Linked DNA regions of Dinoroseobacter shibae DFL 12 = DSM 16493. The protein of the gene in region 2 interacts with the protein of the main gene of each other region in a pairwise test. Links are inferred from orthologs where the notes say so. Each region holds a gene or a part of one and is shown on either strand. Other genes may lie near its edges.

The links. Proteins that work in one complex are often made in the same cells at the same time.
Region 1: the proteins of DSHI_RS06870 (region 2) and DSHI_RS14625 interact in binary tests that used the Escherichia coli proteins (3 or more experiments, as listed by UniProt). The link is inferred for Dinoroseobacter shibae DFL 12 = DSM 16493 from one-to-one orthologs.

The regions. Positions count from the first base shown.
Region 1 is NC_009952.1:3,034,725-3,040,591, reverse strand. What follows is about bases 922-4,468. They hold DSHI_RS14625 (2-oxoglutarate dehydrogenase E1 component), read right to left. Parts: upstream 4,086-4,468; coding sequence 1,122-4,085; downstream 922-1,121. Other genes in these bases: sucD (succinate--CoA ligase subunit alpha), read right to left, coding at 4,275-4,468; odhB (2-oxoglutarate dehydrogenase complex dihydrolipoyllysine-residue succinyltransferase), read right to left, coding at 922-1,117. Outside these bases: more of odhB, read right to left, coding at 1-921; more of sucD, read right to left, coding at 4,469-5,156; DSHI_RS14615 (hypothetical protein), read right to left, coding at 5,276-5,722; DSHI_RS14610 (hypothetical protein), read right to left, coding at 5,812-5,867. UniProt on the Escherichia coli protein: E1 component of the 2-oxoglutarate dehydrogenase (OGDH) complex which catalyzes the decarboxylation of 2-oxoglutarate, the first step in the conversion of 2-oxoglutarate to succinyl-CoA and CO(2).
Region 2 is NC_009952.1:1,397,827-1,403,067, forward strand. What follows is about bases 2,321-5,241. They hold DSHI_RS06870 (ABC-F family ATP-binding cassette domain-containing protein), read right to left. Parts: upstream 4,749-5,241; coding sequence 2,892-4,748; downstream 2,321-2,891. Other genes in these bases: DSHI_RS06865 (MarC family protein), read right to left, coding at 2,321-2,845; ndk (nucleoside-diphosphate kinase), read left to right, coding at 4,887-5,241. Also shown: twin-arginine translocase subunit TatC, read left to right, coding at 1-644; DSHI_RS06855 (ATP-binding protein), read left to right, coding at 641-1,492; DSHI_RS06860 (retropepsin-like aspartic protease family protein), read right to left, coding at 1,590-2,174; more of DSHI_RS06865, read right to left, coding at 2,219-2,320. UniProt on the Escherichia coli protein: Genetic data indicate it may be involved in ribosome assembly or function.

The sequences.
Region 1 (5,867 bases), 1.6 Mb from region 2 along the record:
GCACCACGAGGCCCTGGGGCGTGCCCGCGGCGATGCCCATATGGACGAAGTTCTTGTAGACGATGTCGGTGCCGTCGATCTCGGCATTGACCTCGGGCACCTCCTTCAGGGCATGACAGCAGGCCTTGGTGAAGAAGGACATGAAGCCTAGGCGAACGCCGTGTTTCTTCTCGAACAGGTCCTTGTACTCTTTCCGGAGCGCCATGGTCTCGGTCATGTCCACCTCGTTGTAGGTGGTGAGCATCGCGGCGGTGTTCTGGCTGTCCTTCAGGCGCTTGGCGATGGTCTGGCGCAGCTTGGTCATTTTGACCCGCTCTTCGCGCGCCGCGTCCTCGGCGGCCACCGGGGCGCGCGGGGCGGCGGACGGGGCCGGGGCGGCGGCTTTCGGTGCGGCCAGTGCGGCCAGCACGTCGCCCTTCATCACGCGCCCGTCGCGGCCCGTGCCCTGAACATCGCCAGAGGCAAGGTTGTTCTCCGCCATCAGCTTCTTGGCCGAGGGCGCGTCCTCCACATCTTTGCCCTGGGCGGTGGGCGCCGCCGGTGCGGGAGCCGGTTCCGAAGGGGCCGCGACCGCGCCGGCCCCGCCGAGCACGGCGAGCTTGGCCGAGGCCTCCACCGTGGCGCCCTCGGGCGCCAGGATCTCGGTCAGAACACCCGCCGCCGGGGCAGGCACCTCGACCGACACCTTGTCGGTTTCCAGCTCGCACAGCATCTCGTCCTGGACAACCGTGTCACCGACCTTCTTGAACCAGGTCGACACCGTGGCCTCGGTCACGCTCTCGCCCAGGGTCGGGACCATCACGTCGACGCTCTCGCCGCCGCTCTCGGCCGGGGCCGCTTTCGGGGCCGCCGGCGCCGCCTCGGCCGCCGCTGCGCCGGAGCCTTCGCCGATCGAGGCCAGCAGGGCATCGACGCCCACGGTGCTGCCCTCGGCAGCGACGATTTCGGCCAGGGTGCCGGCGGCGGGGGAGGGGACCTCCACCGTCACCTTGTCGGTCTCCAGCTCGCAGAGCATCTCGTCCACCGCGACGGTATCGCCGGGCTTCTTGAACCAGGTGGCCACCGTGGCTTCGGTGACACTTTCCCCCAGCGTCGGGACGCGGACTTCTACAGACATATTCTTATCCCTCAATCGTAAGCGCTTCGTTCACGAGCGCGGCTTGTTGTGCTTTGTGCTGGCTGGCCAGACCCGTGGCGGGCGACGCCGATGCCGCGCGTCCGGCATAGACCGGGCGGGTATGCTTGGCGCCGATGCGGCTCAGCACCCATTCGAGGTTCGGCTCCACGAAGGTCCAGGCCCCTTGGTTCTTGGGTTCTTCCTGGCACCAGACCATCTCCGCGCCCTTGAAGCGCTCCAGCTCCTTCATCATGGCCAGCGCCGGGAAGGGATAAAACTGCTCCAGACGCAGCAGGTAGATATCGTCGATCCCGCGGGCGTCGCGTTCCTCCAGCAGGTCATAATAGACCTTGCCGGAACACAGCACGACACGCTTGATCTTGTCGTCCGGTCGCAGCGTGGTATCCGAGTTGCCCTTCTGCGCGTCGTCCCACAGCACCCGGTGGAAGCTCGACCCGGTGGTGAAATCCTCGGCATTCGAGATCGCCAGCTTGTGCCGCAGGAGCGACTTGGGCGTCATCAGGACCAGCGGCTTGCGGAAGGTCCGGTGCAATTGCCGCCGCAGGATGTGGAAGTAGTTCGCCGGTGTGGTGCAGTTCGCCACGATCCAGTTGTCCTCCGCCGACATCTGCAGGAACCGCTCCAGCCGCGCCGAGGAGTGCTCCGGCCCCTGGCCCTCGAACCCGTGGGGCAGCAGCATCACAAGGCCGGACATCCGCAGCCATTTGCGCTCGCCCGAGCTGATGAACTGGTCGAACATGATCTGCGCACCGTTGGCGAAATCGCCGAACTGCGCTTCCCACATGGTCAGCGCATTGGGCTCGGCGAGCGAATAGCCATACTCGAACCCGAGCACCGCGTATTCCGACAGGGCGCTGTCGATCACTTCGTAGCGCGCCTGGCCCTCGCGGATGTGGTTCAGCGGATAGTAGCGCTCTTCGGTCTCCTGGTTCACGATGCCCGAATGGCGCTGCGAGAACGTGCCGCGGGTGGAATCCTGCCCCGACAGTCGGACCGGGTAGCCCTCGGTCAGGAGCGAGCCGAAGGCCAGCGCCTCGGCCGTGGCCCAGTCGAAACCTGCGCCGGTCTCGAACATCTTGGCCCTGGCGTCCAGCAGCCGTCCGATGGTCTTGTGCATCGGGAACCCGTCGGGCACCCGGATCAGCGCTTCGCCGACCTCGGCCATCGTCTCGGGTTTGATGGCGGTCTGGCCGCGCTGGTAGTCTTCCTTGTCGGTGTTCAGGTGCGACCAGCGCCCGTCCAGCCAGTCGGCCTTGTTCGGCTTGTAATCCTTGCCGATCTCGAACTCTTCGTTCAGATGCGCCTGGAAGGCGGCCTTCATGTCCTCGATCTCGCCCTCGGGGATCAGCCCGTCCTTGACCAGCCGGTCGGTATAGAGCTGCAGGGTCGTCTTGTGACCCTTGATCCGCTTGTACATGATCGGGTTGGTGAACATGGGCTCATCGCCCTCGTTATGCCCGAAGCGGCGATAGCAGAAGATGTCCAGCACCACGTCCTTGTGGAATTTCTGGCGGAACTCGGTCGCGACCTTGGCCGCATGGACCACCGCCTCCGGATCGTCGCCGTTGACGTGGAAGATCGGGGCTTCCACCACCAGCGCGTTGTCCGTGGGATAGGGGCTGGAGCGGCTGAAATGCGGCGCTGTGGTAAACCCGATCTGGTTGTTCACCACGATATGGATCGTGCCACCGGTCTTGTGCCCGCGCAGGCCCGACAGCGCGAAGCATTCCGCCACCACGCCCTGGCCTGCGAAGGCCGCGTCCCCGTGCAGCAGGATGGGCAGCACGCCCACCCGTTCGGGATCGCCCAGTTGATCCTGCTTGGCGCGTGCCTTGCCCAGAACCACGGGGTTCACCGCCTCCAGGTGCGAGGGGTTCGCGGTCAGCGACAAGTGCACCGTGTTGCCGTCGAATTCCCGGTCCGACGACGCGCCGAGATGGTATTTCACGTCGCCCGAGCCGTCGACATCCTCGGGCTTGAACGATCCGCCCTGGAATTCGTTGAAAATCGCGCGGTAGGGCTTCGACATCACGTTGGCCAGCACCGACAGGCGGCCGCGGTGGGGCATTCCGATGACGATTTCCTTGACCCCCAGGCTGCCGCCGCGCTTGATGATCTGCTCCATCGCCGGGACCAGCGCCTCGCCGCCATCCAGCCCGAAGCGCTTGGTGCCCATGTATTTCACATGGAGGAACTTCTCGAAGCCCTCGGCCTCCACCAGCTTGTTCAGGATCGCCTTCCGGCCCTCGCGGGTAAACGCGATCTCCTTGCCGAACCCTTCGATCCGCTCCTTGAGCCACCCGGCCTGTTCGGGATCGGAAATGTGCATGTATTGCAGCGCGAAGGTGCCGCAATAGGTCCGCTTCACGATCTCGACGATCTGGCGCATCGAGGCGACCTGCAGCCCCAGCACGTTGTCGATGAAGATCGGTCGATCCATGTCGGCATCGGTGAAGCCGTAGGATTTCGGGTCGAGCTCCGGCTGCAGGTTTTCATCGCGCATGTTCAGCGGGTCGAGATCCGCGGCCAGATGCCCCCGGATCCGGTAGGCCCGGATCAGCATCAGCGCCCGGATGCTGTCGAGCACCGCGCGCTTGATCTGGTCGTCGGACACCTGGATGCCTTTCTCGGCGGCCTTGGCGGCGATCTTCTCGCCGGCGGCCTTGGTCTCGGTCACCGGGGCGGCGGGCCATTCGCCCGTCAGCGCGCCGGTCAGGTCGTCATTCGGGGTCGGCGGCCAGTCGCGGCGCGCCCAGGACGGGCCCTGTGCCTCGGCCTTCACGTCGAGCTCGGCATCCCCGAGCGCGCGAAAGAACTCCGCCCAGGCGGCGTCGACCGCGTTGGGATCGTTGGCATACTGGGCATAGAGCTGCTCAAGGTAGGCCGCGTTGTGCCCTTGCATGAAGCTCGAGGCATGGAAGAGGTCGTTCGGAGATTGGTCGGTCATTGGTGTCCCCCCTCACTTGGGCGTGGGTCCGCAGCATCGCGCGTGTGGGCCCGTGGTGATCTGTCGGTGCCGCGGGGTGCGGCGCCGATGCCTTGAAACGAGGCAGCGCCGCCGTCCCGTTTGAAAGCATCGCGCACGCCCCCCGAAGGGGACGTGCCGTGTGCGGTATGTCGGGCGCAGTGGCCCATGTCAGCCGATCGCCTTGAGCACGGCTTCGCCTAGGCCCGCCGGGCTCTCTGCCACCACGATGCCCGCGCTCTGCATGGCTTCGATCTTGTCCTCGGCGCCGCCCTTGCCGCCGGCGACGATTGCGCCTGCATGGCCCATGCGGCGACCCGGCGGGGCCGTGCGGCCCGCGATGAAGCCCGCGGTGGGCTTCCAGCGGCCGCGCTTCTTCTCGTCGGCGAGGAATTGCGCGGCCTCTTCCTCGGCGGAGCCACCGATCTCGCCGATCATGATGATGCTCTCGGTCTCGTCATCGGCAAGGAACCATTCCAGCACGTCGATATGCTCGGTCCCCTTGATCGGGTCGCCCCCGATGCCGACGCAGGTGGACTGGCCCAGCCCCACGTCGGTGGTCTGTTTCACCGCCTCGTAAGTCAACGTGCCGGAGCGCGAGACCACGCCCACGGTGCCGCGCTTGTGGATATGGCCGGGCATGATGCCGATCTTGCAGGCATCCGGCGTGATCACACCGGGGCAGTTCGGCCCGATCAGGCGGCTGGCGGAGCCTTCGAGCGCGCGCTTGACCTTCATCATGTCCAGCACCGGGATACCTTCGGTGATGCAGACGATCACTTCCATTTCGGCATCGATCGCCTCCAGGATCGAGTCGGCGGCGAAGGGCGGCGGGACATAGATCACGGTGGCATTCGCCTCGGTCACGGCCTTGGCCTCGTGGACCGAGTTGAACACCGGCAGGTTCAGGTGGGTCTGGCCGCCCTTGCCCGGGGTCACCCCGCCGACCATCTTGGTGCCGTAGGCGATCGCCTGCTCGGAATGGAAGGTGCCTTGGCTGCCGGTGAAGCCTTGGCAGATAACCTTGGTGTTTTCGTCGATAAGTACGGCCATTGGGTGTCCTTCGGGTCGTTTATTGCAGTGTCGCCGACGCGGGGCCGACGGGTGTTTCGGTGGGGGCGACCCGGTTGCGGGCCTTTGGAGATCGAAGCGGGATCAAGTGCATTCCGTCCTCAAACCTTGGGAATGCTGTAGAGTTTGCTGGTGCCATCCTCGACGCAGGGTTGGCTGGACTGGTCGCGGGCACTAACAACGCCGATGCGCTGCCCGATTTCATTGTTCGGTTCGTCATAGAACACGCATTGGACAGGGCGACCCGTGCGCGCATCGACCGGACCGGTGTCCGCGCCCCGGATATAACCGGGACGCATTTGAGGAATGAGCCGGTCGAGCATCTGCGACACGGCAGTAACGCCGATATGGTTCGAGAAGATGCGGCACTCGGCAGGTAAATTGCCGTAGTAGACCTCCACCACTACCGTATCGGCCGGGGCGCGAAAGGTATGGGTGACATCTGGCCCGCCTTCATGGACGACGGTCTCGACGAACCCGGCTGCGCGCAGGCCGTTGAGCCAGGCCTCAACGCCGCGCACATCGCACAGGCGAAACGCCAGTTCCATGTTGATCGCGGCTGCCTCCTGCATGGTCAATGCAGTCGCGGGACCCGTCAACCCGAGGGCCATGAGCCCAGAGATGAGCGCGCGCCGGATCACAACATCACCATCACTTGCATGGTGCCATCTTCGACGCAGACCGGATCCTGGC
Region 2 (5,241 bases):
TCGCGCATTTCGTGGTGACACCGCTCGCCATGGCGTTCTTTCTGGGCTTCGCCGATGTCAGCTCGATCTTCGCCAACCTGCTGTCGGGGGCCGCGCCCGATGTGCCCGACGGGGTGATCCTCGTGCCGCCCGAGACCGGCCCGCCGGTCATCTCTCCGGATGTCGATGGCCTGAGCAACATGCCGATCATCGTGCCGGAAACCGAGGAGGGCGTGCGCATCACCTTCTTCGGCAAGGTGAACGAAAGCCTCGACATCACCCTGAAATTCATCATGGCTTTCGGGCTGTGTTTCCAGCTGCCTGTTCTGCTGACGCTGATGGGCAAGGCGGGGCTGGTCTCGGCCGAGGGGCTGGGGACCGTGCGCAAATACGCCATGGTGGGCATCCTGCTGCTGGCGGCACTGGTGACCCCGCCCGACGTGGTCACGCAGCTGATCCTCTTCGTGGTGGTCTACGGGCTCTACGAGGTGTCGATCTTCCTCGTGCGCCGCGTCGAGAAGAAGCGCGAGAAGGAGCTGCGCGCGCAAGGTTTGTGGGATGAAGACGACGACGCCCCCGACCTTGAGGACGACCCGCTTTACGACGAGTTCCGCGACGACGACGATCCGGCGGCCAAGCCGGGCCCGGGAGGCAACAAGATTTGACCGAAGACGTGATGGTACGGATCGCCGAGGCGCTGGAGCGTCTCGCGCCGCCGCCCTTGGCCGCCCCGGATTTCACCCGCGCCGACGCCTTCCTGTGGCAAGAACGGCCCGAGGCGGTGCTGCCGGTGCGCGACGTCAACCGGATCGACATCGCCCTGCTGGTGGGCATTACCCGGGCGCGCGACACCTTGCTGGAGAACACCCTGCAGTTCGCCCGCGGTCTGCCCGCGAACAACGCGCTCCTCTGGGGCGCGCGGGGGATGGGGAAATCGTCGCTGGTCAAGGCGGTCCATGCCGAAGTGCTACGCCAGGGGCACGAGTTGAAGCTGGTGGAGGTGCCGCGCGAGGATCTCGCCAGCATCGGGCGGCTGCTCGACCATCTGCGCGCCGCGCCCGGCCATCGCTTCGTGCTCTATTGCGACGATCTGAGCTTTTCCCATGACGACCAGCACTACAAATCGCTCAAGGCGGTGCTGGATGGCGGCATCGCCGGGCGGCCGGACAACGTGGTGTTCTACGCCACCTCGAACCGCCGCCACCTGATGCCCCGCGACATGATCGAGAACGAGCGATCGTCCGCGATCAACCCCTCCGAGGCGGTGGAGGAAAAGGTGTCGCTCTCGGACCGGTTCGGGCTCTGGCTGGGCTTTCATGCCTGTGGGCAGGACGAGTATCTCGCGATGATCGACGGCTACTGCGCGGCCTACGGGCTGCAGGTCGCGCCCGAGGTGCTGCGCGCCGAGGCGATCGAGTGGCAGGCGACCCGTGGCGGGCGCTCGGGCCGGGTCGCGTGGCAGTTCTTCACCGATCTCGCCGGGCGGCATGGCGTGACGCTCAACGCGCCGTAAATACTGGGAAAACCGGATTGTCAGGCAATTTGCCCGACACTTGCCATACACATGCCCGACACAAAGCCGACGCTGCGCCGACCGGTGCCCGCAGGGCTCAGACGCCCCGTTCGAGGATCAGGCGGCCTTCGTTGATCTCGATCCGGTCGAAGCTGTTGAGATAGCTCATCCCCAGAAGGGACCGGTGCATCTCTCCGCCATTGACCACCGCGCGCACGTTCTCGTCCGAAATCCCACCCAGGCGCACTTCCTTCAAGCGCACCGGCGCGGTTTCCACCCGCCCGTTCGCGGTCATGGCCAGCCCCGAAAACATCAGGTTTTCCGGGTTGATCCCGGCCCGTGCGGCGTCCTGCAGGCTCAGCACCATGTCGCTCGCGCCGGTATCCACGATGAATTCGATAGGCGCGCCGTTCACGTCCAGGACCACGTGGTAATGCCCGTCCATGGCGCGGGGGATTTCCACCCGGCCGGTTTCGGCAAAGACCGACTGCCGGGGCAGGGGCGAGCGCTGGTCGCTGAACACGCCGTAACCGATCACCACCAGCGCAAACAGCAGCGCCCAGGACGTCGCCGTGCGCACCAAAGCGCCCAGCTGGCCACGAAATGCCATCAGGGTGCCGCCGCCGATGAACAGAAGCAGCAAAATCAGGTAGATCAGGTTGGGGACGGATATCTCGCTCATGCCCTTCTATATAGGACGTTCCGCCGCAGGGGGGAGAGGGGATGTCACAAAACCCCCAGATCGATCATCCCGTCGAGCACGAATTGCACCGACAGCGCCGCAAGGAGCATGCCCAACAGGCGCGTGATGACGTTGATGCCCACCTGGCCCAAGAGCCGCTCCAACATCCCGGCTAGCAAAAACAGGGCCAGAACGCAGATCAGCACCACCAGCATCACCCCGTGGACAGAGGCCACATGCAGCCAGTTGCCCTGGGCCTCGCCGGTCAGCAGGATCATCGTCGCAATGGCCCCGGGCCCGGCGATCAGCGGCGTGGCCAGCGGGAAGACCGAAGGGTCCTCCGGGTGGCCCTCATCGGCAGTGGCGGCCTGGTCCTCGCGCCGTTTCGTGCGCCGCTCGAACAGCATGTCGAGGGCGGTCAGGAACAACAGGATCCCGCCCGCGATCCGAAAGGCGGGCATCGAGATGCCGAGAAACCCCAGCACCGCTTCGCCCGCCACCCCGAACAGCGTCAGAAGCCCGAGTGCCACGCCGCAGGAGCGCAGGGCAATCGCCCGCCGCGCCCGTGCATCCATGCCCTGGGTCAGCGCCACGAAAAGCGGCGCGAGCCCGATCGGGTCGATCACGACGAACAGTGCGACAAAGGCGGTGATGGCTTCGGGGCTGGTCATGGCCCCGCTTTAGGCGGGCCGGGTCGGTCTGGCAAGCCCGGGCGGCTCAGGCGGCCTTTTCGGCCTTCTCCAGCTTCTCGAGCGCGGCCATCCACATCGCCTCCGCCCGGTCGAGCCCGTCCATCACCTCGGCATATTTGCGGTTCCAGGTTTCCAGCTCACCCGCCTTGGCGTCCTCGTAAAGCGCGGGGTCGGCGAGCTTTTTCGACAGCTTTTCCTGCATCTCGGTGATCTTCTTCACCCGTTCCTCGCATTTGCGGGCCTCGGCGCGCAGGGCCAGGATCGCATCGCGCGAGGGGCGTTTGGGCGCGGTCTCGGGGGCGGCCTTGGGCTTGCGCGGCTTGTCGGGCGTCAGCAGCATCTGGCGGTAGGCCTCGAGATCATCCTCGTAAGGCGCCACATGGCCGTCCTTGACCAGCCACAGCCGGTCGGCCACCAGGCTCAGCAGGTGCATGTCGTGGCTCACCAGGATCACAGCCCCCGTATAGGCGGTCAGGGCCTCGACCAGCGCCTCACGGCTTTCGATATCCAGGTGGTTCGTCGGCTCGTCCAGGATCAGCAGATGCGGCGCGTCCAGCGTCGCCAGCAGCAGTGACAGCCGCGCCTTCTGCCCGCCCGACAGGCGTCCGACCTCGGTCTCGGCTTGTGCGGCCATCAGCCCGAAGCCCGCCAGCCGCGCGCGCAGCCTGGCCTGGCCTTCATCGGGACGCACGCGCAGCAGGTGCTGCAGCGGGGTTTCCTCGACCCGCAACTCGTCCACCTGGTGCTGGGCGAAGAACCCGATGCGCAGCTTGTTCGACGCGGTCAGCGTGCCGTCCATCGCCTCCAGCCGCCCGGCGAGCAGCTTGGACAGGGTCGACTTGCCCTCGCCATTGCGGCCCAGCAGCGCGATCCGGTCGTCCTGGTCGATCCGCAGGGACAGCCCGCGCAAAACGGCCGTCCCGTCGTAGCCGACCGAGGCCCCCTCGGTCGCCACGATGGGTGGGCTGAGTTCCTCGGGGGTGGGGAAGGTGAAGACCGTGCGCGCGGCATCCTCGGGGACGCGGATCGTCTCCATCTTTTCCAGCATCTTGACCCGGCTCTGGGCCTGCTTGGCCTTCGACGCCTTGGCCTTGAACCGGTTCACGAAGCTCTCGAGATGGGCGCGCTTGGCGTCCTGTTTGCGCGCCGCGGCGGCTTGCAGCGCGCGTTTCTCGGCGCGCTGGCGGGCGAACTGGTCATAGGGGCCGGTATAGAAGGTGAGCTTGCGGTCCTCGAGATGCAGGATCCCGCCCACGGCGCGGTTCAGCAGCCCCCGGTCGTGGGAGACGATCAGCACCGTGTGCGGATAGCGGGCGAGATACGCCTCCAGCCAGAGCGCCCCTTCGAGGTCGAGATAGTTGGTCGGCTCGTCCAGCAGCAGCAGGTCGGGTTGCGAGAACAGCACCGCCGCCAGCGCCACCCGCATCCGCCAGCCGCCCGAGAAGGCCGAGCACGGCTGGTGCGTCTCGGGCTCGGTGAAGCCCAGACCGCGCAGGATGGACGACGCGCGCGCCTCGGCCGACCAGGCGTCGATATCCGCGAGCCGCGTCTGGATCTCGGCGATCCGGCCCGGGTCGGTGGCGGTCTCGGCCTCCGCCATCAGGCCCGCGCGTTCGGTGTCGGCGGCCAGCACCGTGTTCAGCAGCGACACCTCGTTGCCCGGCACCTCCTGGCTGACCCCGCCGATCCGCGCGCCGCGGGGCAGGGTGATCTCGCCCGTATCGAGCGTCAGCTCGCCCCGGATCAGCCGGAAAAGCGTGGTCTTGCCGGTCCCGTTGCGCCCCACCAGGCCGACCTTGTGACCACTGGGGATCACCGCGGAGGCATGTTCGAGCAGCGGGCGCCCCTCGACCGAATAGGAGATGTCATCGATGCGTAGCATGGGGGCGATGTGGCCCTGTTTGCGGCCCCTGTCAACGGGGCGCTCCGATCACGTCTTTTCATGCGGCACGGCCCGTGTTAGGCGGCGCCCGAGGATTTCGCGGGCACTCCGCCCGCCCCAGACGCAGGAGCGAGACACATGGCCATCGAGCGTACACTGTCCATCATCAAACCGGACGCCACCAAGCGCAACCTGACCGGCAAGATCAACGCCAAGTTCGAGGATGCCGGCCTGCGCATCGTCGCGCAGAAGCGGATCCACCTGACCAAGGCGCAGGCCGGCGTGTTCTATGCAGTGCATGCCGAGCGGCCGTTTTATGACGAGCTGTGCGAATTCATGGCCTCCGAGCCCGTGGTCGTGCAGGTGCTCGAAGGCGAGGGCGCCATTGCCAAGAACCGCGAAGTGATGGGTGCGACCAACCCCGCCGATGCCGCCCCCGGCACCATCCGCGCCGAGTTCGCCGAGAGCGTGGGCGAGAACTCCGTCCACGGAT